DNA from 3 places in the Streptomyces sp. NPDC002467 genome. Region 2 is predicted to be linked to each of the others. Evidence: riboswitches for the same ligand, from Rfam matches in the RefSeq annotation. Region 2 holds a riboswitch; each other region holds the start of a gene.
The links. A riboswitch is a leader RNA that binds a small molecule or an ion and turns the genes downstream of it on or off. The one in region 2 is predicted to bind cobalamin.
Positions count from the first base shown of each region.

Region 1: another riboswitch for cobalamin. It lies ahead of ACFYYJ_RS27365 (energy-coupling factor ABC transporter permease); the one in region 2 lies ahead of ACFYYJ_RS29065 (acyl-CoA thioesterase).
Region 3: another riboswitch for cobalamin. It lies ahead of metE (5-methyltetrahydropteroyltriglutamate--homocysteine S-methyltransferase); the one in region 2 lies ahead of ACFYYJ_RS29065 (acyl-CoA thioesterase).

Region 1 covers NZ_JBIARJ010000014.1:182,780-193,058, reverse strand. Annotated here, with positions in the region: gene ACFYYJ_RS27385 (L-serine ammonia-lyase) at 1-650, shown strand, start outside; gene ACFYYJ_RS27380 (hypothetical protein) at 726-1,592, opposite strand; gene ACFYYJ_RS27375 (hypothetical protein) at 2,107-2,613, shown strand; gene ACFYYJ_RS27370 (flavodoxin family protein) at 2,616-3,329, opposite strand; cobalamin riboswitch at 3,385-3,580, shown strand; gene ACFYYJ_RS27365 (energy-coupling factor ABC transporter permease) at 3,610-4,290, shown strand; gene ACFYYJ_RS27360 (energy-coupling factor ABC transporter substrate-binding protein) at 4,287-4,673, shown strand; gene cbiQ (cobalt ECF transporter T component CbiQ) at 4,676-5,425, shown strand; gene ACFYYJ_RS27350 (ATP-binding cassette domain-containing protein) at 5,422-6,243, shown strand; gene ACFYYJ_RS27345 (hypothetical protein) at 6,259-7,275, shown strand; gene ACFYYJ_RS27340 (PadR family transcriptional regulator) at 7,285-7,893, shown strand; gene ACFYYJ_RS27335 (EF-hand domain-containing protein) at 7,940-8,152, opposite strand; gene ACFYYJ_RS27330 (tRNA-dependent cyclodipeptide synthase) at 8,407-9,156, shown strand; gene ACFYYJ_RS27325 (cytochrome P450) at 9,137-10,279, shown strand, end outside.
Region 2 covers NZ_JBIARJ010000016.1:56,341-66,619, forward strand. Annotated here, with positions in the region: gene ACFYYJ_RS29020 (DUF742 domain-containing protein) at 1-237, opposite strand, end outside; gene ACFYYJ_RS29025 (roadblock/LC7 domain-containing protein) at 234-659, opposite strand; gene ACFYYJ_RS29030 (nitrate- and nitrite sensing domain-containing protein) at 656-3,121, opposite strand; gene ACFYYJ_RS29035 (class I SAM-dependent methyltransferase) at 3,451-4,296, opposite strand; gene ACFYYJ_RS29040 (TetR family transcriptional regulator) at 4,403-4,990, shown strand; gene ACFYYJ_RS29045 (response regulator) at 5,451-6,116, opposite strand; partial or broken gene ACFYYJ_RS29050 (sensor histidine kinase) at 6,113-6,250, opposite strand; gene ACFYYJ_RS29055 (DUF6223 family protein) at 6,268-6,432, shown strand; gene ACFYYJ_RS29060 (SRPBCC family protein) at 6,674-7,168, shown strand; cobalamin riboswitch at 7,263-7,417, shown strand; gene ACFYYJ_RS29065 (acyl-CoA thioesterase) at 7,566-7,994, shown strand; gene ACFYYJ_RS29070 (3-hydroxybutyryl-CoA dehydrogenase) at 8,083-8,955, opposite strand; gene aceB (malate synthase A) at 8,952-10,279, opposite strand, start outside.
Region 3 covers NZ_JBIARJ010000006.1:669-10,947, reverse strand. Annotated here, with positions in the region: gene ACFYYJ_RS14450 (transglycosylase family protein) at 1-333, opposite strand, end outside; gene ACFYYJ_RS14445 (MerR family transcriptional regulator) at 580-1,563, shown strand; gene ACFYYJ_RS14440 (sigma-70 family RNA polymerase sigma factor) at 1,535-2,194, opposite strand; gene ACFYYJ_RS14435 (cryptochrome/photolyase family protein) at 2,306-3,679, opposite strand; gene ACFYYJ_RS14430 (SDR family oxidoreductase) at 3,803-5,347, opposite strand; gene metE (5-methyltetrahydropteroyltriglutamate--homocysteine S-methyltransferase) at 5,491-7,815, opposite strand; cobalamin riboswitch at 8,008-8,162, opposite strand; gene ACFYYJ_RS14420 (acyl-CoA dehydrogenase) at 8,448-9,635, shown strand; gene ACFYYJ_RS14415 (RrF2 family transcriptional regulator) at 9,704-10,162, shown strand.

The DNA.
Region 1 (10,279 bases), on a different contig from region 2:
TCAAGCGCCGGGCCGCCTCCACGGCGCGCCAGCTGCGCACCGAGGGCGACCCGATGATGCACCGCAGCGAGTGGACCACGATCTACGCGATGGCGGTCAACGAGGAGAACGCGGCGGGCGGCCGGGTCGTCACCGCGCCCACCAACGGTGCGGCGGGCGTCCTCCCGGCCGTCCTGCACTACTACATGAACTTCGTCCCCGGCGCGGACGAGGACGGCGTGGTCCGCTTCCTCCTCGCGGCCGGTGCGATCGGCATGCTGTTCAAGGAGAACGCCTCCATCTCCGGCGCCGAGGTCGGCTGCCAGGGCGAGGTGGGCTCGGCCTGCTCGATGGCGGCGGGCGCCCTCGCCGAGGTGCTGGGCGGCACCCCGGAGCAGGTGGAGAACGCGGCCGAGATCGGCATGGAGCACAACCTGGGCCTGACCTGCGACCCGGTCGGCGGCCTGGTGCAGATCCCGTGCATCGAGCGCAACGGCATGGCGGCGGTCAAGGCGGTCACCGCGGCGAAGATGGCGATGCGCGGCGACGGCAGCCACAAGGTCTCCCTCGACAAGGTCATCAAGACCATGAAGGAGACCGGCGCGGACATGAAGATCAAGTACAAGGAAACGGCCCGCGGCGGCCTCGCGGTCAACGTCATCGAGTGCTGATCCCCCCGGCCCCGGCCGGCGTCGCGTCCTGCGGCGCCGGCCGGGGCCTTCCCCTTCGCATCCCCGTTCCCTCGGTCACTCCCCCCGCAGAGTGATCCCGTACATGGTGCGCAGTCGGCCGATCTCCCACCACGCCACCGCCGACACCGATGCCGGACCGCAGATCAGGGCGCAGATCTGAATGACCGGCGGGCCCGGCGGCATTCCGGTCATGGCCAGGTTGACGACCGCGAGCTCCCACACCAGCACACCCGTCAGCAGGGCCGGAAGCGCGGCGTGCACCGCGGCGGTACCGAACGCGGAGCGGACCAGCGTGGCGGACGCGAAGCAGACGAAGAACAGCATCCACACCGGCGGCGCGAGCGCGGGAATCGCGAGGAACGGGCCGTACAGGGAGGACTGCAAGGTCTCGACGACGAGTTTCGTGCCCATGAAGAGCAACGGCACGGCCGTGAACGCGCCGAAGTAGATGAGGGCCGAGCGCACGGCGGGCCGGAGTCTGGCGCGCATCCCCGGCCTCGCGGCCTCGGGTGCGAGCCGCAGGAGGACCATGATCACCAAGGGTGCGGTGAGCAGCAACAGCCACGGCGTGATGGTGAGCCTGAGCAGGTACTGCCCCTGCATCTCGGCAAGGTCCGACTCGGTGCCGTAGAGGACGAGGATCAGGAACGACGCGACCAGCGCGACCACGGCCCTGATCTTCTGTACGCGCACCACCTCCGGATCCGACAGGCTGTGGTGGACGTGCGGAGGGAACGTCGCCCGCGCCTGCCGGCGGGCCGAGCGGGCCAGCGGATAGGCCAGGGCGGGGATGAGCAGGGGCCACAGGCAGAACGCGACCGCGACCCACGCGCAGCCGTTCATGCGTACCCGCTTCAGCAGTTCCAGGAACGGGGGCCAGTCGCCATCGCGAAACTGCTGCCACAGCGGACGGTGCGCCACGTGTGGAGGGTACGGCGGCATGTACGGGTACGGATTCGAGGTGGGGTAAGGAGGGGAGCCGGGCTGCGGCGGCACGCCCGGCCATGGCGGTGCCTGACCTCCGTTCGGCTGCCCTGTCGGGCCGTACGGGTTCTGTCCCCCGAATGTCACGCCGGTTTCCTTCCTTGTGATGCAGTATGGGTGCGGCGCGGAAGGTACCAGCGGACGTCCGCCGCCACCAAAACAGTCAACTGCCAACGCGGCCTGCGGACATGGGGTTGCGAGCACCTGCCCGGCAATCGCCCCGGAAACGCCCTGACCTGGCCCGGCCCTTCCTGGCAGGATCGCCCCATGCGGGGTGTCCGCCGGGTCGGCCGCCGGTCGCCGCCCGGTCGGCCTCGGGTCGGGGCCGTCGATGGCGCCCCTCTTCCGGTCGTGTCGACCGGTCCGGCCGCTGGTGCAACCGATGCCGCACGTCCGATGTCTTCACATTTGACACGTTTGTCCCCAGTCTCTCGAGAATCGAGGGGACGTCATGATCCACCGACAGTTCCGCCGGATCGCGGCCCTGGCCTCCGGTGTCCTGCTCACCGCGGGGCTCTCGCTCGCCGCACCGGCCGCCACCGCCACCACCACCGCCGCCCGGGCGCAGTCCGGCAGCCCGCTCGTGGTCGATGCCCGTTGGGCCGGGCACCCCACCTATGACCGGATCGTCATCGACATCCGGGGGTACGTCCCCACCGCGACCGTCACCCCCGTCCCGCACCTGGTCCAAGACGGGTCCGGCAAGCCCGTGCCGCTGCCCGGGAGGTACTTCCTGGAGATCCGCCTCCATCCCGCCGCCGCCCACGACGACGCGGGCGGGAACGTCTACCTCGGACCCAGGCTGCAGAGGATCGCCCTGCCCAAGCTCAAGGGCATCGCGCTCACCGGGGACTTCGAGGGGTACGTGACCTTCGGCGCCGCCTTCGACACGCTGCCCTACTACCGCGCCTTCCCCCTGCACTCCCCCGAACGGTTCGTCGTGGACATCGCCCGCTGAACCTAGCGGTGCTCGGGGTTCGGGAAGTCGAAGCGGCAGCCGGCGTCCCACAGGGAGCGCTGGTTGCCGTGCGCCGGGATGCCGCCCGCGCCCTTGAGGAGGGCGGCCAGGTGCATCAGGTTCCAGGACATGAAGGTGGTGTTGCGGTTGGTGAAGTCGTTCTCGGGGCCGCCCGAGCCCGGGTCGAGGTAGGACGGCCCGGGTCCGGCCTCGCCGATCCAGCCCGCGTCGGCCTGCGGCGGGATCGCGTAGCCGAGGTGCTGGAGGCTGTACAGGACGTTCATGGCGCAGTGTTTGACGCCGTCCTCGTTGCCGGTGATCAGCGCGCCGCCGACCCGGCCGTAATAGGCGTACTGCCCCTGGTCGTTCAGGATCGAGGAGCAGGCGTAGAGCCGTTCGATGACCTGCTTCATCACGGAGCTGTTGTCGCCGAGCCAGATCGGGCCGCAGAGGACGAGGATGTCGGCGTCCATCACCTGGCTGTAGAGCACCGGCCACTGGTCGGTCTCCCAGCCGTGTTCGGTCATGTCCGGCCAGACTCCGGTCGCGATGTCGTGGTCGACGGCGCGGATGAGCGACGTACGGGCTCCGGCCGATTCCATGACGGCACGGCTCTTGTCGATCAGACCCTCGGTGTTGCTGACCTCGGGCGATCGCTTGAGCGTGCAGTTCACGAAGAGGGCGGAGAGGTTCGAGTAGTCGGGTTCGGCAGTCACTCCCCCAGCCTGGCCGGGGTCGGGAGGTGGCGCCATCGGGGCGCGGCCGGACGGGATAGGGTCAGTGGGCCTTGGTGTTCGGGAAACCGGTGGGAAACCGGTGCGGCCCTCGCCACTGTGATCGGGAAGTCCGGCTCCACTCCTACGGGAAGCCACTGGGCCCGCGCGGGAGACCGCACGGCCCCGGGAAGGCGGGGCCCGGGCATCAGAACCCGTGAGCCAGGAGACCGGCCGGGGCGCGCTGTCCATCCACGAGGTGCTGGAGAGGTCTTCCCTACTCATGCATATAGCCGAGGGGTTCCTACCCCCATGGCACGCGGCCGCCTGGGGCGTCGCGTCCGCCCCCTTCGTCGTACACGGTGTCCGCGCCCTCACCCGTGAGGTGAAGGCCAATCCGGAGAGCACCCTGCTGCTCGGGGCGTCCGGAGCGTTCACCTTCGTCCTGTCCGCGCTGAAGATCCCCTCGGTGACGGGCAGTTGCTCGCACCCGACGGGCACGGGGCTCGGAGCGATCCTGTTCCGGCCGCCGGTCATGGCGGTGCTGGGCACGATCACCCTGCTCTTCCAGGCGCTGCTGCTGGCGCACGGCGGGCTGACCACCCTCGGCGCCAACGTCTTCTCGATGGCCATCGCCGGGCCGTGGGCGGGCTACGGGATCTACCGGCTGCTGCGGGGCCTCGACGTGCCGCTGATGGTGACCGTGTTCTTCGGTGCCTTCGTCGCCGACCTGGTCACCTACTGCGTGACCTCGGTGCAGCTGGCGCTGGCCTTCCCGGACCCGGGTACGGGCTTCCTCGGCGCGCTCGGGAAGTTCGGCGGGATCTTCGCGGTGACGCAGATACCGCTCGCGGTGAGCGAGGGGCTGCTGACCGTGCTGGTGATGCGGCTGCTGATGCGGTCGAGCCGTTCGGACCTGATCCGCCTCGGCGTCGCGAAGGCGAAGGAGGCCGTGGCCCGGTGAGCAGGAACGCGAAGATCAACGCCCTGCTGCTGTTCCTGGTGGCGGCGCTCGCCGTGCTCCCGCTCGCGCTGGGGCTCGGCGAGGGCAAGGAGGAGCCGTTCACCGGCGCCGACGCGCAGGCCGAGGCCGCCATCACCGAGCTGAAGCCGGACTACGAGCCCTGGTTCTCACCGCTGTACGAGCCCCCGTCGGCGGAGATCGAATCGGCCCTGTTCGCCCTCCAGGCGGCCCTGGGCGCGGGCGTACTGGCGTACTACTTCGGCCTCCGCAAGGGCCGCCGACAGGGCGCGGCCGCCGCTGCCGCCGCGGACCCGGCGGCGGAGGGCGTGGCAGCCGGACAGGGCCCGGAGACGGGGTCCGGGGCCGGCGGCGGGGGGAGCTGACGGTGTTGCCCATCGATGTCGCCGCGCACGGCAGTCGGTGGCGGTGGCGGCATCCTCTGGAGAAGGCGTTGCTCGGCATCGGGCTCACGGTGACCGCCGTGTGCCTGCCGGCCTGGCCCGGGGGGCCGATCGTCGGGGCCGCCACGCTGGCGGTCCTGCTCGGGCCCGCCGGAGTGGCCCGGCGGCAGCTGTGGCGGGCCTTCCGGATCCCGCTCGGCTTCTGCTTCACCGGGGCGCTGCCGCTGCTGGTCTCGGTCGGCGGGCCCGGGGGCTGGGTCGCGCCGGCCCCCGGCGGGCTCCAGCACGCCGTCGAGCTGCTGCTGCGCACCTCGGCGGCCTCGCTCGGCGTGCTGCTCTTCGCCTTCACCACCCCGGTGTCGGACGTGCTGCCCCGGCTGGTCCGGGCGGGCGTGCCGGCCCCGGTGGTGGACGTGGCCCTGGTCATGTACCGGATCACGTTCCTGCTGCTCGACTCGCTGGCCCGCATCCGCCAGGCCCAGGCGGCCCGCCTCGGGAACACCGGGCGGGCGGCGGCCTGGCGTTCGGTGGCCGGCCTGGCCGCGACCTCGTTCGTACGGGCCTTCGACCGCGCCGCGCGGCTCCAGTCGGGCCTGGCGGGGCGCGGCTACGACGGCTCGCTGCGGGTGCTCGTGCCCGAGGCGGCCCTGTCGTGGCGGTTCCTCGCCGCGTCCGCCGCACTGCTGTCGGCCCTGGTGGCCGTGACCCTCGTACTGAAGGAGCTGTACCTGTGAGGCCGTTGGTGGAGCTGGTGGGCGCGGGCTACGCCTACGAGGACGGGCCCGCCGTGCTGTCCGGCGTGGACTTCGGGATCGCCGGGGGCCGGGCGCTGGTGCTGCTGGGCCGCAACGGCTCGGGCAAGACCACGCTGATGCGGCTGCTGAGCGGGGGCCTGCGGCCCGGCTCGGGCTCGCTGCACCTCGACGGCGCGGAGGTGACGTACGACCGCAAGGGCCTGACCCGGCTGCGGACGGCGGTCCAGCTGGTGGTCCAGGACCCGGACGACCAGCTGTTCGCCGCCTCCGTGGAGCAGGACGTCTCCTTCGGCCCGATGAACCTGGGCCTGCCCGCGCCGGAGGTCCGCGAGCGCGTCGACTCGGCCCTGGCGGCCCTGGACATCACGGCGCTTCGCGACCGCCCGACCCACCTCCTCTCCTACGGCCAGCGCAAGCGCGCGGCGATCGCGGGCGCGGTGGCGATGGCTCCGCGCGTGCTGATCCTGGACGAGCCGACGGCCGGGCTCGACCCGGACGGGCAGGAGCGGCTCCTGGACGTCCTGGCGGGCCTGCGGGCGTCCGGGACCACGGTGGTGATGGCCACGCACGACGTGGACCTGGCGGTCCGCTGGGCCGACGACGCGGCGGTGCTGACCCCGTCGGGCATCCGCACGGGCCCGGCCGGGACCCTCCTCTCGGACCCGTCCCTGCTGGCCGAGGCGGGCCTGCGCCAGGCCTGGTCCCCGGCGGTGACTGCCGTCCTCCGCGCCCACGGCCTCCTGGACCCGCACGCCCCCGGCCCCCGAATCCCGGAGGCGCTGACCCCCTGGCAGTAGGTAGGTTCGCCGCTCATGAGGATCTTCAAGGCTTCGGGCACTCCCGGGTCCCTCCGCTGGGACGGCGACGAACTGGTCGACGCGGCGGGCGCGTTCCGCCGCTGGACCCCGGACGGGGCCGAGCACGCGAGCGGGTTCCGGTACGGGTACGAGTTCGACCGGGCCGCGCACTCGCCCTCCGGCCGCTGGACGGTGGTCTACGAGGAGCGCGGCACGAAGGCGCTCCTCCTCGACGGGCAGAGGATCGCGCGGGAGCTGGACCGGAGCCACTACTCCGCCCGGGACTACGACTACCCCGTCGCCCTCGGCACCCTGCCGGACGGGCGCGAGGTGCTGGTCCACTGCCCGGAGGAGTACAACGTCCTGGAGGTCGAGGACGCCGCGAGCGGGGAGCGGCTCACCTCCGGGCCGCGCGAGCCCCGCGACTTCTTCCACTCCCGGCTCGCCGTGAGCCCGGACGGCAGGCGGCTGCTGTCCGCCGGCTGGGTGTGGAGCCCGTTCGGCCTGGTGAGCGCCTACGACCTGGAGGCGGCTGCGGCGAACCCCTCGCTGCTCGACGGGCAGGGGGCCCCGGGGAACGCGGCGCTGGACGCCGAAGTGAGCTCCGCATGCTGGCTCGACTCGGACCGGCTGGCGGTGGCCGCGAACGACTGGGACCTGGGTGCCGGGGAAGCGGATGGCGAGGACCAGCGGGCCCTGGGCGTGCGGGAGCTGGCCGTCTGGTCCTGCTCCGCCGCGCGGTGGCTCCACCGGAGCGCGGGCGCCGCCGACTGGGGCACGCTCGTCCCCTGCGGCGGGAACCGCGTCCTGTCCCTGTACGGGCATCCGCGCCTGGTGGACGCCACGGACGGCACCGTGCTCGCCGAGTGGCCCGACGTGGCGGTGCCCCGACGGGACGGGGCGTACGGGGTCACGCACTTCCCCAGCCCCGTGACGGCCCTGCACGGCGACGGCACCCGCGTGGCGGTGGCCGTGGAGAACGGGATCGCCGTCCTGGAGCTGCCGCGGGATCGGCAGGACCGGCGTATCTAGGATGGCGGCATGTCGCTCCCGCACGCCATTCTCACCGCCCTGCTCGAAAAGCCCTCGTCTGGGCTGGAGCTGACGCGGCGGTTCGACAAGTCGATCGGGTACTTCTGGTCGGCGACCCACCAGCAGATCTACCGGGAGCTGGGGCGGCTGGAGGAGTCGGGGCTGATCCGGGAGTTGCCCGGCGAGGTGCCGTTGCGGGGGCAGAAGAAGGAGTACGAGGTGCTGCCGGCGGGCGGCGCCGAGCTCGCGCGTTGGGTCGGCGAGAGCCAGGACCCCAAGCCGATGCGGGACCCGCTGTTGCTGCGGATCCGCGCGGCGGGGGTCGTGGGGCCGCAGGGGCTCGGGCCGGAGCTGCGGCGTCATCTGGAGCTGCACCAGAGGCAGTTGGCGCAGTACGAGGCCATCGAGGAGAAGGACTTCCCGCCCGGGCGCGACGCCGTGGAGGACCGGCTGCGCCGGCTCGTGCTGCACGGCGGGATCGCCCTGGAGACGTTCTGGCTGCACTGGCTGGAGGAGGCGCTGGCCGAGGTCGAGGACATGGCCGCGGGTGGCCGGACCGAGGACGGCGGCACCGGGGACGGCGGGACCGAGGACGGCGGGACCGGGCCGGAGGCATGACCGCGCCCCCGCCCCGGCGGGCGGGGAGGGGGCGTGCGGTGAGGTGTTACTTGTTCAGGGAGGCCCAGAACTCGTCGAAGCTCAGCTTCTTGTCGCCGTTCAGGTCCTTGGAGGCGACCACGGCGTCGGCGACCGCGGCGGTGACGAACGCGTCACCCATCGCCTTCATGGCAGCGCTGTACTCGTCGGCCGTGATGAAGCCGTCGCCGTCGACGTCGAACTTGTCGAACGTCGCCCGTGCGCTCTCGATGTCCGCCACTGGGTCCACCCCTTCTTGGTGCTTGTTGACCGGCCCAGGGTAGCGGCCGCCCGGGCCGGGGGCCGCCGCGGGTCCCGTTCAAGCGGCAGAAAGAAATTCAATTAACTCCCGAGTAGGCGGAATCTATAATTCCACCCAACAATTGCGGCACCCCCTTGTCACGCTCCGGGATCAACGCATAACGTAACGGCATTGCCGCCACACCAGGAGCGCAGGGCTCCCCGGGACTAGTGGCATAAAGGGCGATCAATCAAATGACGATCACGGACGACGCATCATTCGAAGTTCTGCCCTTCACCCGCACCTGCCGGCACATCTGGGAAGACGGCGACCATGTACTCATCGGGGTGAGCCCCGGAAACAGCTACTTCAGCTCCGAGCGCATCGCCGGCCTGGCCCGGTGGGCAGTGACCCGGTTCGCACAGGTCGACTTCGTGTACGCGGACCTCCACGTGGACCGGATGTTCGCCGCCTTCGGCTACACGGGGGAGCACGCGGAGAAGCGCGCCACGAAGGAGATCAAGGCGGTCCGGCGCAGGATCACCAAAGGCGTGTCGGAGCTGTCGGAGTCGTCGGAGTCGACCGCTCCGCAGGCGGAAATCCGAGTGAGGGCGCTTTCCGAGTTCCAGTCGAACCCCGTTTATCAACTGCTGCACCGGCGGGTTCTGCATTTCCTGGAAACCGACGACGAATTCCGCAAGGGCTGCGAGGAGATGGCCCTTCATTTTGTCGGATCGAAGTTGCCGGAAGGTGAATCGATCACCGACGAGCAGTTGCGCGTCTGTTTCGACTACATGGCAGCCGAGCTGCCGTTCTTCGTGGACACCCCGAGCATCCTTGACGTGCCGTCCTCCGTGGCCGCGTACCACGTCCGGATGCCGCTGACGGACGTCCTCTTCGCACGCGGCGGGGGTCTGCGCGCGACCCGTAACCAGGCGTACGCCGTCGTCAGGCCCGAGAACACCACGACCGGAGGGGACCTCGATGAGCGTCGAGCAGCTTGACCCGAACGCCCCGGAAGGGCAGCCGCTCCTCGACTTCCCGCTCTCGCGCCGCGGCGACGTCCTGCCCGAGGAGTGCGCCTGGCTGCGCGAGAAGGCCCCGGTCGCCAGGGTCCGCACCCTCACCGGGGACCCGGCCTGGCTGGTGAGCAGCTACGCACTGGCCCGGCAGGTGCTGGAGGACGAACGCTTCAGCCTGAAGGACACGGCCGACGCCGGGGTACCGCGCCAGTACGCGCTGACGATCCCGCCCGAGGTCGTGAACAACATGGGCAACATCAACGGCGCGGGGCTGCGGAGCGCCGTGATGAAGGCCCTGAACCCGCGCCAGGCGGGGCTCCGGGAGCGGCTGCTCGCCAAGGCCGGCGAGCTGCTCGACCGGATCGTGGACGAGGGGGGCCCGGCCGACCTCCGGGCCGGCTTCGCCGACCCCTTCTCGGCGGCCCTGCACTGCGAGGTGCTCGGGGTGCCGTTCGATGACTGGCGCCGGCTGATGTCGGGGCTGGACGTCGCGTTCATGACCGCGCGCGAACCGTTCGCCGACTCGGCCCTCAACTGGTACAAGGACGTCGGCTACTTCGCCGACCGGCTGAGGGTGCAGCTCTCGCTGGACCCCGAGGAGCGTACGGGGCTCCTCGGGAAGTTCGCCGAGCTGAGGGAGGCGGACCCGGAGTCGGCGCACCTGACCGACGAGATGTTCGCGACGGTCGCCGTCTCGCTCTTCGGGGCGGGCGCGGTGTCCACCTCCGCCTTCCTGACCCTCGCGGTGCTCGCGCTGCTCCAGAGGCCCGAGCTCATCGGGTACCTGCGGGACCACCCGGAGCGCATGGGCCGGGCCGTGGAGGAGCTGCTGCGCTGGAACCTGTCCGTCGGGGACGGCCTGCCGCGCATCGCGCTGGCCGACGTACGGGTCGGTGAGGTGCGGGTCATGAAGGGCGAGCTGGTGCTCGTCCTGCTGGAGGGGGCCAACTTCGACCCGGCGGCCTTCGACGAGCCGGACGTGCTGGACCTGGAGCGCGAGAGTCCGAACGCCAACCTCGCCTTCGGCGCCGGCCGGCACTTCTGCCCGGCCTCCGCGCTGGGCCGGGCGCACGCCGAGATCGCCCTGGAGGTGCTGGTCGAGCGG
Region 2 (10,279 bases):
CACCTTCGCCACGCCGAGCGGTACGCCGATCCGGGCGGCCACCTCGGCCACGGTCGCCGGTTCGGCGCACAGCGCCACGATCCGCCGGCGCTCGAACTCCAGCGTCCCGGTCTGCGCGCCGGGCGCGGCGACGACGAGCGTCTCCAGCCGCAGCCCGTCGTGCAGCGGCTGCACCCTGCCGCCGGTCATGATGAACGGCCTGACGAACAGCTCGTCTTCGTCGGCTTCCTGGCTCATCGCGGCAGGCCCTGGCGCAGGTCGGCGATGAGTGCGGGGTTGAGCAGGTCGCCGGTCCGTTCGGCGAGGACGGCCATCTCGTAGCCGACGAGGCCGAGTTCACCGCTGCTGTCGGCGAGCACTCCCAGGCAGCTGCCGTCGCGGATCGCCGAGACGAGCAGGAAGCCCCGTCCCATCTCGATCATGATGAGCTTGAACCCCTCGAAGTCGTAGCGCCGGGACGCGCTGCGCGCGAGGCTCGACAGGCCCGAGACGACGGCGGCGAGATGGTCGGCGTCCGTGCGGCCCAGGCCGTCCGAGACGGCGATGAGGAGGCCGTCGGACGAGACCGCCACGGCGTCACGGACCCCGTCCGTCTTGCGGACGAAGTTCGCCAGCAGCCAATTGAAGGTCTGCGTGTCGTCGTGCAGGTCGACGGTCACTTCTCATCACCCTTCCCGGGGCGCTGCTGCGGCTTCCGCGCCGTCTGCTTCTCCTTCTCGACGCTGATCGCCCCCCGCATGTGCGCGCTGCGGAGCGTCGAGAGCATCCCGGACACCTGGTCGGGAGTGCGGTCCGGGGTCGGCTCGGACTCCTGCTGCCAGCGCGGCTGTGCCGTCTCGCTGACGGCGGACGGGATGGCGCTGCGTTTGGGCCGCTTGACGAGGCCGTTGCGGGTGCGCGCGGCGCACGCGGCGCGCGGGCCGCCGGTGGGGTCGGTGTCCGGGTCGGCGGCCTTGGCCTCCCGGAGCGGGGAGGCGGCGGATCCCGATGGTGCCGGTTTCGCCGGGGTGTCGTCCGTGGAGTCGGCCACGAGCGGGCCGGGGGCCGGTGCGGGGTCGGGGGCGGAGCGGGGTGCGGGCAGGGACACGGCTCGGGCCGGCCCGTCCGACGCGGTCGCGGCCGTCTCCCGCTTCCGCTTCTCCTGCGGGTCCGGCTGGGGGGCGGGCGCCGACGCCGGATCCGTCAGCAGGGTGTGGGGCAGGAGCACGCGGGCCACGGTCCCGGCGGCGGGCGCCTCGCCGAGGCGGACCTCGATGCCGCACTTGCGGGCGAGCGCGCCGACGACGAAGTGGCCGAGGAAGCGGGTCGGTTCGGCCATGAAGGTGGCGGAGCCGGAGAGCCGGACGTTGGCTTCGGCGATCGCCCGGGGTTCCATCCCCGTGCCGTGGTCGACGATGGCCACCAGGTAGCCGGCGCTGGTGCGGCGGCCCTCGATCTCGACGTCGGTGACCGGCGGCGAGTAGTTGAGCGCGTTCTCGACGAGTTCGGCGAGCAGGTGGGCGACCTCGGCCACCACGCTGCCGCTGATGTGTACGGGGTCCACCCGGCGCAGCGTCACCCGCCGGTACTCCTCGACCTCGGACAGCGCGGCGCGGATGACGTCGGTGACCGACAGCGGCGTGGAGAACGGGCGGGGGCTGGCCTCGCCGGCGAGGATGAGCAGACTCTCCGCGTTGCGGCGCATCCGGGTGGCGAGCTGGTCGAGTTCGAAGAGGTTGCCCAGTGTGGCCGGGTCGGCGTCCTCGTGCTCCAGCTTGTTGATGAAGCTGATCTGGCGTCGTACGAGGTTCTGGTTGCGGCGGCCGAGGTTGACCAGGGACTCCGTCGCGTTGCGGCGCAGCACGGCCTGTTCGGTGGCCAGGTCGTAAGCGGCCTGCTGCAACTGTTCGAAGGCCTCGGCAACCAGGGCGATCTCGGTGCCGGTGTTCGGCGGCAGATCCAGCGGGGCGAGCGGCTCCGGCTCGCGTCCGGCGGTGGCCTGTACGCGTGCCACGGCGGCGGGCAGGCTGTTCTCGGCGATGTCGCGTGCCTGGCGGGTGAGGCCGGCGAGCGGCCTGGACACCGCGCGGGCGCAGCCGACGGCGAGGGCGCCGAGGAGGGCGATCGAGCCGAGGGCGAGCAGCGCGAAGAGTGCGAGGGCGCGGGTGGCGTCCCGTTCCGTGCGGTCGGCGCGGGCCTGGATGTCGGCGCCGAGCGTGCTCTGCACGGTGCGCATGCCGTCGATGGTGGCGGTCGAGGTGTCCCACCATTCAGCGGCCGTGATCTTGTCCGCGGGCAGCTGGCCGACGCTGTCGGCGGCGGTCTTCTCCAGCGCGAGGAAGCGGAGCGCCTGCGGCGTGCGCAGCGCTTCGTCGAGGCGTTGCCTCTCCCCGGGGGTGGCCCACTCGGGGTAGAGGAGCAGTTCGTCCAGACGGGCGGCGCGGGCGGCCAGGAAGCGTGCGTACGAATCGCCGCGGAATCGGCCCGTGGGCACCGATCCGAGGACGATGGCCCGCTCCTCGCCGGTGTACTCCTTGGCCAGGCTGAGGATCTGCAGCGCGTTGAAGGCGGAGCGGAGCTCGTCGTCGCGGACCTCGTGGACGCCGAGTCCGAGCTGGTTGAGGGAGGTGATGACCTCGGTGAAGTAGTCGACGGTCCCGTTGACGTCGAAGTCGCCCCGATCGGCCGAGGCGCGGATGCCCGCCAGGCCGTCGAGTCGCTTCAGCGCCTTGCGCACGGCCGCGGCGGAGGCGCTGTCGCCATCGCCGTCGCGTTCACGGGCGGTGAGGCGGCGCGACAGCTGGGACCGAGCGTCATCGGTGGCGGCACGCTGTGCCGGGAGCATGGTGCGGAAGCGGTCGACGCCTGCGACGCGTCCGACGGTGAGGCCGCGTTCCTTTTGGAGTTCGTGGACGAAGTCCTGTACTCCGATGGCGAGTTCGGCGTTCGACGTGGTCTTGGTCGCATTGCGGTAGTCGCCCACCTGCTGGGCGACCGAGAGGCCGAGCAGGGTGAGGAGCAGGGCGACGGCGACGACGAGGATGCGGATGAGTTTGGCGCGGATCGTCCGTGGGGCGACAACCGTCTTCATGACGGCGGCCCTTAAGCGGCCGGGGCGGGTGGACGGGTTCTCTGTATCCATTTGTTGAGCTTTCGAAAGGGAACGGTTCTGACGCTGGATCAACCCAGCGTCAATCCCTAACGAGGCGTCGGACGCCCGGTTACACGATGATGTGGTTGTGGTACGGCCGCCGGCGATCGGTCGCCGGGCGTCCTCGCAGGTCCGGGCGGGCTTCGGACCGTCGCCGGTTCAGCCGAACGAGTCCGTGTCGAGCTGGTGCCCCATGTGGCACCGAGTGGCTCGACTCCCGGGCACCACGCACGCGTTGACCGGCATCGCGCAGTCGGATTCCATCACCGCCAACGGGTTTCCGGGCCGGGAGTCGATCGAGGACGCGCGCTTCTCGCAGGTCAGGCGCCGACCTCGGCGGTCAGGAGCCAGCCGGTGCTGCGGAGTCGGACCGCGCCGTCGGACTCGTGGGCGCCGAGGTTTTCGGTCAGGCGGCGGCGCGCGAGCGCCTGAGTGGCGGGATCGACCGAGTTCAGGAGGTGCCGGCCGGGTCCCGTGTCGAGGAGGAAGTCCGCGGCCTCCGCGGCGGTTCGACCCCAGTTCCCGTGCGCCTGGACGTGTGCGGCGCGCACCTCGCGCAGACCCGCCGCACGCAGCAGGCCGGTCGCGGCGTCGGGGTCGGCCAGGGAGAACATGCCCGGTCCACCGGCGGCTCCGAAGCCGCCGATCGGCAGGATGTCCTTGAGCCCGGTGAGCGCGGTCAGCCATTCGTTCCCTTCGGGTCCCGCCGCGCTCAGGAAGGCGATGCGCCCGCCCGGACGCAGGGCGGCAGCGATGTTGGCGAACGCGGCGGCTGGGTCGGAGAAGAACATGACACCGAAGCGGCTCATGGCGACGTCGAAGGCGGCTCGGGGCAGGTCGTGGACCTGCGCGTCGCCGTGCGTGAACGAGATGTTGGCGATGCCTTCCGCGGCGGCGACGGTCCGGGCCTGATCGAGCATGGGGCCGGAGAGGTCGAGGCCCATGGCGTGGCCCTGCTCCGCGGCCCGGGCGGCCAGGCGCGTGGTCGCGCCCGCGCCGCAGCCGATGTCGAGGACGCGCTCCCCGGGACCGATCGACGCGGCCGCCAGGAGCGGCTCGTCGAAGCCGGCGTTGACGGCGTTCCAGCGGTCGTGGTGGGCGGCCCAGTGGGCGCCCTCGTAGCCGTTCCATGCCTGCGCCTGGGCGGTGTTGGCGGTCTGCTGCATGCGGAATGACCTCCGGTCGGGGAGCGGGAGCCCTAGAATGGGCACACGCCCAAACAGTATGGGCAGGCGCCCATACCTGCAATGCCCCTGCCTCAGGAGGAAGTTGATGTCACCTCGCGGAGTAGCCATCGAAGGCCTGCGGGAGCGGTTGTTCGCGGCGGCGGAGCGCGTCCTGGCCCGGGACGGGGCCGCGGCGCTGACCAGCAGGGCCGTCACCGAGGAGGCCGAGTGCGCCAAGGGGGTGCTGCACACGCACTTCGCCGGGCTGGACGAGTTCGTCGCCGCATTGGTCCTGCACCGGTTCGGGGCGGCCGCCGCGCTGTCGGAGGACCTGCCCTCCAGGGCCGGCACCGGATCGCCGGCCGCGAACCTCGCGGATGTGGCTTCGGCGGTGCTGTCCCTGGACCCGGGGCTGGTGGGACTGGCGGTGACCCGGCCGGTGGCGGCCCGGCGCGTCCGGGAGGCCTGGCAGGCGGGGGCGCCGGGGTTCGCGGCGATCCAGGAGGCGGTCAGCGGCTACCTGCGGGCGGAGCAGGACCTCGGGAGGGTCGCGGCACCGATGGACGTGGAGTCGGTGGCGCTCGCACTCGTGGGCACCCTCCACCACCTCCTGATGACCGGCTCCGCGGATGCGGCTCCGGGGGCCCAGGCGCAGGTCGAGCGACTCGTCCGTGCGCTGATCCGTACGGCGTGAAGGCCGTCGACCCGAAAATCGAGTGCGGCGGCGCGGGGTGTCGCCATGAGCGGGCAGGGGGGTTCGCCGGGCCGGACCGGAGGTCGGCGCAACGCGGCCGCCCTTCGCGCGGGCCGACGCCGCGATCGAGGCGGGCGACCGCGCTCTCGCCCGTGGTGTGACCTGCGGGCCGCGGCCGATGCCATCCCCCGTCCCGGCGACAGCCCGCCCTTGCGATCCTTCCGCGCCGGCCGACCAGCCCCCGCCCCGGCGGGGGCCGCCCGGCTCGCGCCCGCCGGGGACTCGGCGGCCGCACCCGCCGCGCGCCGACCGGCGCACGCACCCGCCCTCCGTCCGGGGCGCCCCGGACGTCGTTGCGCGCCATGCCGGTGGTGAGCGGCCCCGGGCGACGGGTCGCGAGGCCGGCGTCCGCCCGCAATCCTTCCGGGGAAGGTGCCTCCGCCCTCCCCGGAACGCCAGCCTATTTCGGGGTACGGGGAGTGACGAGGCCGGATTCGTAGGCGAGGACCACGAGTTGGGCGCGGTCACGGGCGTGGAGTTTGGCCATGGCCCGGTTGATGTGGGTCTTCGCGGTCATCGGGCTGATCACCATGCGCTCGGCGATCCGGTCGTTGGACAGGCCCCGCGCCACGAGCGCGACGGCCTCGCGTTCGCGGCCGGTCAGCTCTGCCAACTCCGTCCCGGCGCCGGTGTGGAGCGGCTGGGAGACGTACCTGTCGATCAGCTTGCGGGTGATCGAGGGGGCGAGCAGGGCGTCGCCGCGTGCGGCCACGCGCACGGAGTGCAGGAAGTCGTCCGGGACGATGTCCTTGACGAGGAATCCGGCCGCGCCGGCGCGCAGCGCGTCGAAGACGTACGCGTCGAGACCGTAGTTGGTCAGGATGACGACGTGTACCCCGGCGAGGGCCGGGTCCGCGGCGATGCGCCGGGTCGCTTCGATGCCGTCGACCACCGGCATCTGGATGTCGATGAGCGCGATGTCGGGCAGGTGGAGCTTGGCGAGCTCCAGGCCCTCCTTGCCGTCGGCGGCCTCGGCCACCACCTCGATGTCGTCCTCCAGGTCCAGGAGCGCGCGGAATCCGCTGCGGATGAGGGGCTGGTCGTCGACCAGCAGGACGCGGATCACGACGTCTGCTCCACGGGGAGTTCGGCCTGGACGCTGAAGCCGCCCCCGTCGCGCGGTTCGGCGCGGAGCAGGCCGCCGAGGGCGGTGACGCGTTCGCGCATGCCGAGCAGCCCGACGCCGGGCGCCGGGGCTGTTCGGCCTGGTCGTCGGCGTGGTGAACCCGTCCGTCGCCGACGGCGGTCCCGGCACCGGCAACGGGGTGGTGGGTGGCGCCTCGGCCGTGGTGCTGGGGCTCATCGCCTCGGTACTCGGCCGGTCGGCCCGGGTCCGGTCCCGCCGCGCCGGACGACCGGCTCCGCGTCCCGACCACCGGTGAGCGGCGGGGCCGGTCCGGCCGGATTCCCCAGGCGGTGGCGATGGCGGTCAGGATCCGGGTGCGGGCCGCCTTCGCCGTGCGCGCGGCAGTCGGCGCTCGTCACCCGTCTGGAGTCCTCGGGCTGTGCAGGCGCCGCGCTCGGCACGACGCTGGAAGCCAAGCCCATGGGACGGCCGGAGAGACGCCCGGCGAGCCGCGGAGCGGTCGGGGGCCGCGCCGCCCCTTCTCCAGGAGCGTGGTTATGGCCCGGAACCGCCGTCTGATCCTCAGCTCACCGTCGGAAGTCTGGGACCTGCTGTCCGACGGCCACCGCTACGGGGAGTGGGTGACGGGAACCCAGCAGGTCCTCGCCGTGGACCCGCAGTGGCCGGCCGTCGGCGCACGGCTGAAGGTCCGCGTCGGCCTCGGCCCCCTCACCCTCGACGACACCTGCGTCGTCCGCATCTGTGAACCGCTGCACCGCCTGCAACTGGAAGCGAAGGCGGGATCCTTCGGCGCGGCTCGCATCGCCATGCAGTTGATCCCGTGGGGCGAGCACACCCTCTTCACCCTCGATTGGCACCCCCTCCGGGGCCCCGGCACGCGGATGCACGGCCTCCCCGTGGACTACGTCGTCGCGGTCCGCAACGGCATGATGCTCACGAAACTGGCGCGGATCGCGGTGCGCGAGCACACCGCGCTCGACCCGGGCCGCGCGACGTCAGGAGCGGCCGGAGCGTCTTTGCCCCGCCCGTGACGGAGCCGGGGCCTCCCGGCGGGGATGCTCGCGGCCGTGACCTAGGGTGGGCCACGCAGCCGGTTCGCCCCCGTCCGCCAGGCGGGACGCGTCGTAAGAGGGAACCCGGTGGGAATCCGGGACTGCCCCGCAGCGGTGAGCGGGAACGACCGCCGTCATACGCACTGGGACCGGAACCGGTCCCGGGAAGCGACGGCCGGTAGGTGCCCGCCGGGAGACCGGCAGGCGTGCCCGCGAGTCCGAAGACCTGCCGCTGCCCGTGCGCGACGAGCGCGTACGGAGACCCGAGGGCCTCGTGGGCGGGCCGGCGGCAGCGGGCACCCCCACCGGTCCCGCCGCTCCTTCGCGCCCCCGGGCACACCACCGGGTCGAGCCACGACTCGCGAAGGAGAGTTCCGTGACCACGGACATCACCCCAGGCTCCCGCGCCCACAAGGCGCCGGCCGACTCCCGTGTGACCCTCGCCCACATCATGAGCGAGCACGACACCAACCTGTACGGCACCATTCACGGCGGCGTCGTCATGAAGCTCATCGACGACGCGGCCGCGGCGTCGGCGGGCCGCCATGCCGACGGACCGGCCGTGACGGTCTCCGTGGACCGCATGACGTTCATCGCCCCCGCCCGCGCCGGGGACCTCCTCACCGTCCACGCCGTGCTCGAACGCGCAGGCCGGACCTCGATGACGGTGGCCGTACGCGTCACCGCGGAACGCTGGAACGCCACCACCACCCCCGCCACCGAGGTGGCCACCGCCCGCCTGACCTTCGTCGCGATCGACGCCGAGGGCCGGCCGCGCGCGGTCCCCGGTCTGTCGGAGGCGTAGACGGCTCCGGCGTCAGGCCCCGGCCGCGTCCGTGCGCTCGGGCGAGCGCGTGAAGCGGACCGGGGCCTGCAAGCGGGCCTTGCGGTCGTCATCGGTCCCGGCCGTAGGGGTGGAACCCTCGGCCCGTCTTGCGGCCCAGCAGCCCGGCCTGCACCATCCGCATCAGCAGCGGCGGCGGAGCGTAGAGGGGTTCCTTGAACTCGTCGTAAAGGGACTCCGCGATGGCGGCGACGGTGTCGAGGCCGATGAGGTCGGCGAGCTTGAGCGGGCCCATGGGATGGGCGCAGCCGAGTTCCATGCCCGCGTCGACGTCTGTCGCGGTGGCGAAGCCGGACTCGACCATGCGGATCGCCGACAACAGGTACGGGACGAGAAGGGCGTTGACGACGAAGCCGGCCCGGTCCCGGGACCGGATCACCGTCTTGCCGAGGCTCTCCCGGGCGAAGGCCTCCACCGTCTCCGCGGTCTCGCCGGAGGTGTGCAGCGAGGCGACCACCTCGACCAGCGGGAGGACGGGCACGGGGTTGAAGAAGTGCAGGCCCACGACCCGGTCCGCGCGCCCGGTGGCCATGCCCAGCCGCATGACGGGCAGCGACGAGGTGTTCGTCGCGAGGATCGCCCCGCGGTCTTCGACGATCTTGTCCAGCGTCGCAAAGGTCTCGATCTTGACGTCCGCGTTCTCGGTCACCGCTTCGATGACGAGCTGCCGGTCGGCGAGGGCGTCGAGGCCACCGGTGAAGACGAGGCGGGCGAGGGCGTCCTCGGCCGAGATCCGGTCGAGCCCGCCCCGCTGGACGGCACGCTCCAAGGAGACGGCGACCCGTTCGCGCGCCGCACGCGCGGCCGTGTCGTCCGCCTCGCAGACGACCGTGTCGAGTCCGGCGCGGGCGCAGACCTCGGCGATGCCGGCGCCCATCCGACCGCCGCCCACGATGCCGACCCGGCGGATACCGGCGCTCATGACCGCTCCTCCCTTCGGCGGACCAGGTGACGGCTGTAGGCGTCGGGGGTGAAGAAGGCGGGCAGGTCCCGCGCCAGGGCGGTGCTCTCCAATACGGCCCTGGCCTCCGGGACGAGGGCGTAGGGCCGCTCCGCGGTGAGCGCGGCGCATTCCTCGTCGAGCACGGCGAGGAGGTCGTCCCGGTCGATCCTCCGGTGGCGCAGCCATTGCCAGAGCTGGGCGCGGGCGATCTCGGCGGTGGCCGCGTCCTCCATGAGGCCGTGGAGGGCGACCGCTCCGTGGCCGCGCAGCCAGGCCTCGAAGTACCGGAGCGAGACCGCCACGTTGGCCCGTACTCCCGCTGCCGTGGGCGGGGCGCTGATGCGGCGCACGGAGAGCAGGTCGGCGGCGCGGACGTGTACGTCCTCGCGGGTCCGGTCGAGCTGGTGGGGCCGTTCGTCGAGGACGGCGTCGAAGACCTCGCGGCAGACGGGGACGAGCGCCGGGTGGGCGACCCAGGAGCCGTCGAAGCCGTCCTCGGCCTCTCGTTCCTTGTCCAGGCGGACCTTGGCCAGGGCCGCCGTGTTCGCGTCGGGGTCCTTGGCCGGCACGTGGGCGGCCATGCCGCCGATGGCGTGCGCGCCGCGCTTGTGGCAGGTGCGGACGAGGAGTTCGGCGTAGGCCCGCATGAAGGGTGCGGTCATGGTGACCTGCGCCCGGTCGGGGAGCTGGAAGTCGGTGCGGTGGCCGAAGGTCTTGACGATGCTGAACAGGTAGTCCCAGCGGCCGGCGTTGAGGCCGGCGCTGTGCTCGCGCAGGGCGTGGAGGATCTCCTCCATCTCGAAGGCCGCGGTGACGGTCTCGATGAGGACGGTGGCGCGGACGGTGCCGCGCGGGATGCCGAGGAGTTCCTGGGCGAGGACGAAGACGTCGTTCCACAGGCGGGCCTCGCCGGCGTTCTCCAGCTTGGGGAGGTAGAAGTACGGGCCGTGCCCCGCGTCGATCTGGCGCTGCGCGCAATGGAAGAAGTACAGCCCGAAGTCGACCAGGGCCGCGGGGACGGGGCGTCCGTCGATCTCCAGGTGCTCTTCGAGCAGGTGCCAGCCGCGGGGCCTGACGACGATGGTCGCGAGGTCCTCCCCAAGGCGGTACTCCTTGCCCTCGGGCGTGGTGAAGTCGATGCGGCGCTCGATCGCGTCGAGCAGGTTGAGCTGGCCGCCGATGACGTTGTTCCAGGTGGGTGCGGTGGCGTCCTCGAAGTCGGCCATCCACACCCGGGCACCGGAGTTGAGCGCGTTGACCGTCATGCGGCGGTCCGGCGGGCCGGTGATCTCCACCCGGCGGT
Region 3 (10,279 bases), on a different contig from region 2:
CATGCCCTGGATCCGGGCGAGTCTCCTCGCGGTCGCGATCTGTTGCCCCTTCGTGGCGAGGTCGGCGCGGGGTGCGTACTTGCGGCCTCCCGCCGCGTTCCAGCTCGACTGGGTGAACTGCAGGCCGCCGTAATGGCCGTTGCCGGTGTTCGCCCGCCAGTTCCCGCTCGATTCACAGCGGGCGATGGCGTCCCAGTCGGTGTCGGGTTTGGAGTGGACGGCTGCGGCGTGGGCACCGGAGACGTCCAACAAGGACACGGTCAACAAGACGACAGAGGCCAGCAGTTGGCCGATCACGCTGCGACTTCTCCAGTCCTTCCCATGGCGCGACATCAGTCCTCCTTCGCTGTTGGGGCGGGCCTGCCACGACAGCGGGCGGGCCCGCGTTCGACCCCCGTTCGGGTCGAGGCCACAGCACAGCACGGACCGACGTGCTTCCAGCGGCACTTGCCGTCGGCGAACGGATGACGCCACCCGAACGGACGCTCCAAGGCCTTCCCGGGGCCGTCGTGCGTTCGGCCCGACCCGCGCGCACCCCGTGGCCTCGCCCGCATCGATCGTGCGTCGTAAGCTGGCCCCATGTCCGATACGGCACACGGCCTCACGACCGGGGCGGTGGCCCGGCACCTCGGGGTGTCGCCGACCACGCTGCGCTCGTGGGACCAGCGGTACGGCATCGGCCCCGCGGCCCGGGAGGGCGGGCGGCACCGGCGCTGGACGGCCGGGGACGTGGCCGTGCTGGACGAGATGTGCCGGCTCACCGCCTCCGGCGTGCCCCCCGCCGAGGCCGCGCGGGCCGCCCGGGCAGGCCGCGGGCACCCGATCCCCGTACCGGCCGCCGCCCGCCCCCCTCGGCAGGAACCGGACGTCGGGCTGCCGACGGGGGACGTGCGCCGGGGGCTCGCCCGCGCCGCCGTCCGGCTCGACGGACCCACCCTCGACTCCCTCCTCCGTGACGCCGTGGCGAGCCACGGCCTCGTCACGGCCTGGGAGGACGTGATGGTCCCGACCCTGCACGCGGTGGGCCGCAAGTGGGAGTCCTCCGGAGACCAGTACGTCGAGGTGGAACACCTGCTGTCCTGGCACGTGTCGACGGCGCTGCGGCAGGTCACCCCCGCCGGACACGGATCCGTGCCCGCCGCTCCCCCGGTGCTCCTCGCGTGCGTACCCGCCGAGCAGCACACCCTTCCCCTGGAGGCGTTGGCCGCCGGGCTCGCCGAACGCGGGCTGCCCACCCGGATGTTGGGCGCGGCCGTGCCCGCCGAGGCGCTCGACGCCGCCGTGCGGCGGCTGGGCCCCGCCGCCGTCGTCCTCTGGTCCCAGGCCCGGTCCACCGCGAACCACGCCCTCGCCCGCCATGTCGCCGGGCGCTCCTTCGGGGTCAAGGGGGCGCGGACGCAGACCCGGGTGCTCCTCGCGGGGCCGGGCTGGGCGGGCCGCGCCGTGGAGGCGGGCATGCTCCGCCCGGGGAGTCTGAGGGAGGCGCTGGACGTCCTCGCCCGCAGTTACGCGGAGCCGCCGGCCGGCCGTGACCTCAGCAGTGCGAGGGCTGTCCCCCGCTGATCAGGGTGGCCGGTCCTGCCCCGGCCACGAGGCTGTGGCGCATCCGGATGAGGCCCCGGCGGGCATGGCTCTTGACCGTGCCCAGGGGCAAGCCCGTGCGGTGCGCGATCTGCGCCTGTGTCAGGTCCCCGAAGTACGCGAGGGTCAGCACGTCGCGCTGGACGCGCGGCAGGCGCGCGAGTTCCCGGGTGACCACGACCCGGTCGAGGACGTGCTCGGGGCCCTCCCCCGTGCCGTCGGACGGCGGCAGCGCCGCGCCCGCGGCGGCCACGAGGTCCAGCCGGCGCGACCGGTCGGTGAGGGCGTCGGCGGTCTTGCGCCGGGTGATGCCGACCAGCCAGGCGGGCACGGGCCCGCGCTCGGGACGGTATCCGGCGCGGCCCCGCCAGGCCGCGAGGAAGACCTGCTGGGTGACGTCCTCGGCCTCGCGCGGGTCGCCCAGGGCCCGGGCCGCGAGGGTGTGCACGAGCCGCCCCCAGCGGCGGTGCGCGAGGGCCAGGCAGCGCTCGTCGCCCGCGGCGAGCCCCCGACCGATCTCCTCGTCCGAAACCGCCTCGGGCACCGTCTCGGGCGCCGCATCGGACACCGTCTCGGACACCGCGTCGGGCGCTTCGAGGTCTGCCGTGGTCATGTGCGCGTCCTCCTGCCGGTGCCGGGTGGTCCCCGCGTCACCAGCCTCCGACCAACGGAGGAGGCGGCTCAACACGCATCGATCGTGCGTCGTATTCGACGTCCCCCGGTCTCAGTCCCTGCCACGGGCGTGCCGGAAGCGGGCGAGGCCGTCGGCGAGGTCCACGATCGGGTCGGGGTAGTCGTACGCGGCCCGGTCCAGGCCCTTCAGCTTCCAGGGTTCGTGGATCGAGGAGCCGGGGAGCTCCGCCAGCTCCGGGACCCAGCGGCGGACGTAGGCGCCGTAAGGGTCGTACCGCTTGGCCTGGAGGACGGGGTTGAGGACCCGGTGGGGTCGGGTGTCCGTCCCCGTTCCGGCCACCCACTGCCAGTTGAGCTGGTTGTTGGCGACGTCTCCGTCCACGAGGAGGTCGAGGAAGTGCCGGGCGCCCTCCCTCCAGTCGACGTAGAGCGTCTTGCTGAGGAAGGAGGCCGCGAGCAGCCGTCCCCGGTTGTGCATCCAGCCCTCGTGGGCGAGTTGACGCATGGCGGCGTCCACCACGGGGTACCCGGTCAGCCCCTCGCGCCACGCCTTCAGGTCCGCCTCGGCGTCCGCGCCCCGCCGCCAGTTGTCGTGCCGGGGCCGGTAGTCCTCGACCGCCGTCGCCGGGCGGGCCGCGAGCACCTGGCGGTGGAAGTCCCGCCAGCACAACTGCCGTACGAAGGCCTCGGCACCCGCGCCGCCGCGGGACCGCGCCCGGTGCACGGCCTCGGTCGGCGACACCGCGCCGAAGTGGAGGTACGGGGAGAGGCGCGAGGTCGCGTCGCCCGCGAGGTCGTCGTGGCGCTCCTCGTAGGCGTCGGCGTGCCGGGACATCCAGGCCCCGAGCCTCCGGCGGCCCTCGGTCTCCCCTCCCGTGGCCAGTCCTTCGGAGACGTCCGCCACGGAGGCGCTCGTCGGCAGTCGCTCGGAGCGCAGCCCGTGCGGAACCCGTACGGTCCTGGGCGCCGCGAGCGGGGTCCTGAGCGGTTCGGCGGACCAGCGCCTGAAGTACGGGGTGAAGACCGCGAAGTGGTCGGAGCCCTGTGGGGTGACGTCGCCCGGCGGCACCACGGTCGTGACGGCGTCGTGCACGTAGAGGCGGCGTCCCTCGGACTCCAGGGCCTGGCGCAGGCGTTCCTCCCGGGCACGGGCGAACGCCGAGTGATCGGCGGCCATGTGGACCTCGTCGGCCTCGGACTGCCGTACGACCGCGCACACTTCGGCGGCGGTGTCGCCGCCGCGCACGACGAGCCGCCCGCCCCGCTCCCGCAGTCCGGCGTCGAGGTCGGTCAGGCAGTCGGCGAGGAAGGCGAGGCGGTTGGGCGCCGCGAAGCCGGCCCGGTCCACGGCCGGGTCGCGGACGAACAGCGGGACGGTCTCGCGCGCCGCGTCCACGGCGGCGCGCAGCGGCGGGTGGTCGTGCAGGCGGAGGTCGGACGTGAAGAGGACGACGGAGACGGTCATGGCGCCACTCCCGGGGATCGGCCGCCGGGCGGGCCGCTGGGGGCTCGCCCGGCGGGCTGCTGTGCTGGTGCTGGTGTGCTGCACTCCCCTTCCGTGTGCGGGGGCGCCCCGGATGCGGGCACCTCACCCCGGCACGCCCTGCTTCGTCCGATCGGCGACGGCCCGCTCCGCCGTGCGCGCGATGTTCCTGGCCATGCCGCCGAAGACCACGGCGTGGAACGGTGCCACGCTCCACCAGTACACCTGGCCCACGAGTCCGCGCGGGTGGAAGAGGGCGCGCTGGCGGTAGCGGGTGCGGCCCGTGTCGTCCCGCTCGGCGCGCATCTCCAGCCACGCGAGCCCCGGCAGCCTCATTTCGGCGCGCAGCCGCAGCAGCGTGCCCCGCTCGATCTCCTCGACCCGCCAGAAGTCGAGGGCGTCGCCGACGCGCAGCCGCTGGGCGTCGCGCCGCCCGCGGCGCAGTCCGGCGCCGCCGGCGAGCCGGTCGAACCAGCCCCGTACGGCCCAGGCCAGCGGGAAGGAGTACCAGCCGTTCTCGCCGCCGATGCCCTCGATGACCTGCCACAGGGCGTGCGGATCGGCGTCGACGGTGCGTTCGCGCTCGTCGGTGTAGAGGCTGCCGCCCGCCCAGTCCGGGTCGGTGGGCAGGGGGTCGCTGGGGGCCCCGGGCAACAGGGCGGAGGACCAGCGGGTGGTGACGCGGGCCTCCTGGACGCGTTGGAGGGCGAGCGAGAGGGCGTGGTCGAAGGGGGCCGGGGTGTCGGGCCCGTCCGGCACGTACGCGGCGATGTCGTGCTCCGCGCAGACCACCTCGTACCGCAGGGACTCGGCGAGCGGCCGGGCGAGGGCGGCGGGCACGGGGGTGACCAGGCCGATCCAGTGGCTGGACAGGCCCGGGGTGAGCATCGGGACGGGCACGATCAGCCGCCTCGGGAGCCCGGCGACGGACGCGTACCGGACCATCATGTCGTGGTAGGTGAGGACGTCCGGGCCGCCGATGTCGAAGGCGCGGTTGACGTCGTCCGGCATGGCCGCGCTGCCGACGAGGTAGCGCAGTACGTCGCGTACGCCGATGGGCTGGACGCGGGTCCCGACCCAGCTCGGCGTGACCATCACGGGGAGCCGTTCGGTGAGGTAGCGGAGCATCTCGAAGGAGGCCGAGCCGGAGCCGATGACGACGGCGGCCCGCAGGACGGTGGTGGGGACGCCGGAGTCGAGAAGGATCCGGCCGACCTCGGCGCGCGAGCGCAGGTGCGGTGAGAGCTCGTGCTCGGGGACGTCCACCGGGGTGAGGCCGCCGAGGTAGACGATGCGGCGCACGCCCGCGGCGCGGGCCTCCTCGGCGAAGGTCCGGGCGGCCCTGCGGTCGGTCTCCTCGAAGTCCCGGCCGGCGCCCAGCGAGTGCACCAGGTAGTAGGCGACGTCCACGTCGCGGAAGGCGGGGCGCAGGCTCTCCGCGTCGGTGACGTCGCCCCTCGCCACCTCGACCCGGTCCGCCCAGGGGTGGTCCCGCAGGTGGGCCGGGGTACGGGCGAGGCAGCGCACGTGGTGGCCGGCGGTGAGCAGGTCGGGGACGAGCCGGCCGCCGATGTAGCCGCTGGCACCGGTCACCAGGCACAGCGTGCGGCCCGGCGCCGGTTCGGACGGGGTACGGGGGCTGGTCGCCATGGGCTGCTCCGTTCCTCGCGGGGGCGTCACACCGGTTCTTCCGCCCCTGCGGCCCGGACGGATGCGGGGCGTCGGCGAACAGCCGCACCGCGGGTCCGGGACGGGCGCAGGGCCCGCCCCGGACCCGAGCGGGATCAGGCGGATCAGGCGGAGGCGGGACCGGTCTCGGCACGGACCTCGCGGGCGGCCGCGACGAGGTTCTCCAGCGAGGCGCGGGTCTCGGCCCAGCCGCGGGTCTTCAGGCCGCAGTCGGGGTTGACCCAGAGCCGTTCGGCCGGGATGGCCCCGAGTCCCTTGCGCAGGAGGGCCGCGGCCTCGGCGGCGGAGGGGACGCGCGGCGAGTGGATGTCCCAGACTCCGGGGCCGACCTCGCGGGGATAGCCGGCGCCCGCGAGCTCGTCGGCGACCCGCATGTGGGAGCGGGCCGCTTCCAGGCTGATGACGTCGGCGTCGAGGTCGTCGATGGCCCGGAGGACGTCGCCGAACTCCGCGTAGCACATGTGCGTGTGGATCTGCGTGTCCGATCGGACACCGCTCGTGGTGAGGCGGAAGGACTCCGTGGCCCACGCCAGGTACGCGGCGTGGCCGTCGGCGCGCAGCGGCAGCGTTTCGCGCAGGGCGGGTTCGTCGACCTGGATCACCGGGGTTCCGGCCGCTTCCAGGTCGTCGACCTCGTCGCGCAGGGCGAGTCCGACCTGTCGCGCGGTCTCGGCGAGCGGCTGGTCGTCGCGCACGAAGGACCAGGCGAGCATGGTGACCGGGCCGGTGAGCATGCCCTTGACCGGCTTGCCGGTCCGCGACCGGGCGTACGTCGTCCAGCGCACCGTCATCGGCTCCGGGCGCGAGACGTCCCCGGCGAGGACCGGCGGCCGTACGTAGCGGGTGCCGTAGGACTGGACCCAGCCGTGCTGGGTGGCGAGGTAACCGGTGAGCTGCTCGGCGAAGTACTGGACCATGTCGTTGCGTTCGGGTTCGCCGTGCACGAGGACGTCGAGCCCGATCTTCTCCTGGAAGGAGAGGACCTCGCGGATCTCGTCCTCGATGCGCTGCTCGTAGGCGGCGGTGTCGATGCGGCCGGATCGCAGGTCCGCGCGGGCCCGGCGCAGTTCCCCGGTCTGCGGGAAGGAGCCGATGGTCGTGGTGGGCAGCAGCGGCAGGCCCAGGCGGGCGCGCTGGTCCGCGGCGCGCTCGGCGTAGGGGCGGGCGCGGCGGGCGTCCGCGTCGGTGACCGCTGCGGTGCGGGCCCGGACGGCGGGGTCGTGGGTGATCGGGGAGGCGGCGCGGGAGGCCAGGTCGGCCCGGTTGGCGGCGAGTTCGGCCGTGATGGCGTCGGTGCCCCGGGCGAGTCCGCGGGCCAGCGTGGCGATCTCGGTGGTCTTCTGGTGGGCGAAGGCGAGCCAGCGCCGGATCTGAGGGGCGATGTCACGCTCGGCGTCGGCGTCGAGCGGTACGTGCAGGAGCGAGCAGGATGCCGCCACGTCGACGCGGTCGGCGAGACCGAGGAGGGTGCCGAGGGTGGTCAGCGACTTCGCGTAGTCGTTGATCCAGACGTTGCGGCCGTTGACCACGCCCGCGACCAGGCGCTTGCCGGGCAGGCCACCGGCCTTGGCGAGGTCGCGGAGGTTCGCCTCGGCGGCTTCGGTGAAGTCGAGGGCGAGGCCCTCCACGGGCGCCTTGGCCAGGACGGGCAGGGCCTCGCCGAGCCGGTCGAAGTAGGAGGCGACGAGGAGCCTGGGCCGCTCCGTGAGGCCGCCGAGTTCCCGGTAGGCGCGGGCGACGGCGTTCAGTTCGGCCGGGGTGCGGTCCTGGACCAGGGCCGGTTCGTCGAGCTGGACCCATTCGGCGCCCGCGGCGCGCAGTTCGGCGAGGACCTCGGCGTAGACGGGCAGCAGCCGGTCGAGCAGGGTCAGCGGCGGGAAGCCGGCGTCGACGCCGGGTGCGGGCTTGGCGAGGAGCAGGTACGTCACGGGCCCGACCAGGACCGGGCGGGCGGTGTGACCGAGGGCCAGTGCCTCCTTCAACTCGGCCACCTGCTTGGCGGGATCGGCGGTGAACACGGTGTCGGGGCCGAGTTCGGGGACCAGGTAGTGGTAGTTCGTGTCGAACCACTTGGTCATTTCGAGCGGCGCCACGTCCTGCGTGCCGCGTGCCATCGCGAAGTAGCCGTCCAGGGCGTCGGCTTCGACGGCGGCGCGGTGGCGGGCGGGGATCGCGCCGACCATGACGCTGGTGTCCAGGACGTGGTCGTAGTACGAGAAGTCGCCGGTCGGGACCTCGGTGATGCCGGCCCCGGTCAGCTGCGCCCAGTTGTCCCGGCGCAGGTCGCGGGCGGTCTCCCGGAGGGTTTCGGCGCTCGTGCGGCCCTTCCAGTAGCCCTCGACGGCCCTCTTCAGCCGGCGGTCCGGTCCTTGCCGGGGGTAGCCGTGGACGGTGGCCCGTACTGCCGCGGCTGCGGACTTGGTGGTCACGGAACTCTCCTTCGCGAGCGTGTCTCCATGGACCCGGTGGGGCCGAGGGCGCGAAGGGGTGCCGGAACGGGCGGACCGTCGTGGTCGCGTACGTCCGGGTACGCGACGGGAGGTCCCGTCCGAGGTGCACGCCGACCCGCCCACGAGGTCACCGGGAAACCGTGCGCGGTCGATCGCGCACGGGCAACGGGCAGGTCTTCGGACTCACGGGCACGCCTGCCGGTCTCCCGGCGGGCACCTACTGGCCGTCGCTTCCCAGGACCGGTTCCGGTCCCAGTGCGTATGACGGCGGTCGTTCCCGCTCACCGCTGCGGGGCAGTCCCGGATTCCCACCGGGTTCCCTCTTACGACGCGTCCCGCCTGGCGGACGGGGGCGAACCAGCTGCGTGGCCCACCCTAGGCCGACCGCGCCGGACGTGGGGACCGGTTGGCGCATGTCGGACCGTGAGCTGCGACACGGGCCCCGACCGTCTCCTCTTGCGGGACGGACGTGTCCACCATGCGGCCATGGTCTTGCCGAGCCAAGCCCCTTCGGAGAGTATTCCTATCAATCCGATAGGAAAAGTGGGATTCGGCCGCACGCCATCCGGCACCCGGCCGGGACCGCCCGACGACGCTCCGGAGTAGCCCACATGACCACCGCCGTCCGGCCTGCCGAAGAGCAGCGCCACGCGCTCCTGCGTACCGCTCGCGACGTGGCGGACGACCTCGCCGCGGACGCCGTCGCCCGCGACCGGGCGGGCAGGCCGCCGGTCGACGAGACGGCGCGGCTGCGCGAGGCCGGTCTGCCGGCTGCCCTCACCCCGCCCGGGCCGGAGCGCGGGGCGGACTGGCGCACCGGATGCGCCGTCGTACGGGAGATCTCCGCGGCGGACGGCTCCGTCGGCGAGGTGCTCGCCCGCCACTACGCGCACGCGTGGAGCGCGCGCTTCTACGCCGGCCTCCTCCAGGCCTCCGACCTGGAGGAGGCGTCGGTGCGCGGGCAGTGGCTGTGGACCGGCTCGGTGGGCAATCCGACGCCCGACGACGACGACGCCGGACCGGACCTCACATTGAGGCCCCGCGGGTCGGGCTACGTCCTGAACGGGCGCCGGTCCGTGCACACGGCTGCGGCCGTCGCCGACCGCATCGTGCTGGACGCCGTCTGTACCGGCACCGGTGACGTCCTGGTCGTGCGGATCACGCCCGGCGCGCAGGGCGTGACCGTGGAACCCGCCCACGACCGCCTCGGACAGCGCGTCGCCGGCGCGGGCGACCTCGTCCTGGAGCGGGTCGCCGTCACGCCCGAGCAGGTGCTCGGGCGCCGGCCGCACGACGAGGAGTCGACGGCGCCCTTCACCGCGCTCGCCGAGCCGGCGCTCCGGCTCGCCCTGTGTCACGTCGGCCTCGGGATCGCCGAGGGCGCCCTCACCGAAGCCCGCGACCTCAGCAGGCGCGGTCGCTCCTACCGGCTGCCCGGCGAGGACCCGGACCTCTTGCTGACGTACGGGGAACTCGCCTCCGCCGCCCAGACGGCCACCGCCGTGGTCGACCGGGCGACCGGGGCGATGGCGCGGGCCCTCGACACGGGGACGCACCTCGACGCCGACGAGCCCGCGGACGTCGCCGCGCTGGTCGCCACGGCCGAGACGGTGACCTCCAAGGCCACCCTGCACATCACCGCCCGGGTGCTGGAACTCGCCGACGCCCCCGGCCTGGACCGCTTCTGGCGCAACGCCCGCGTGCTGACGGCCCACCGACCGGTCGCGCACCGCCTGCGCGCCATCGGCGAGCACTACCTCAACGCCCCCCACCGCGTGCCGGCGGCCGTCTTCCGCTGACGCGCGGCCCCGCCCGGGCGGCCCCGCCCTCGGCGGACGCGGCCGGATCCGTACGGGATAATGAGCGCATGCGGATCTCAGCCAGGGCGGACTACGCGGTACGTGCCGCACTGCAGCTCGCGTCGTCGGAGGACGACGGGCCGGTGAAGGCCGAAGCCATCGCCGACGCCCAGGACATCCCGCACAAGTTCCTCGAAGGCATCCTGAACGACATGCGCCGCGGCGGGCTCGTGCTCAGCCAGCGCGGCGGCAACGGCGGATACCGGCTGGCCAAGCCCGCCTGGTCCATCACCATCGCGGACGTCATCCGCATCGTGGACGGCCCGCTCGTCTCGGTGCGCGGAGTCCGCCCGCCGGACCTCTCCTACACCGGGCCGGCCACATCGCTGCTGCCCCTCTGGATCGCCCTTCGCGCCAACGTTCGCGAGATCCTCGACGGCGTGACGCTCGCCGACGTCGCCGCGGCCGACCTGCCCGCCGACGTGTCCGCGCTGACGACCACTCCCGAGGCCTGGACCAATCCCTGAGCCGTCGGCACCTGCCCGACCTGCTCTTTCTCACACATCGAGATGAGTCCGTCCATCATTCGGACGCCCTCTTGGGGCGAGTCTCGACGTCTGCCAAGATGCCTACCAGCCCGGTAG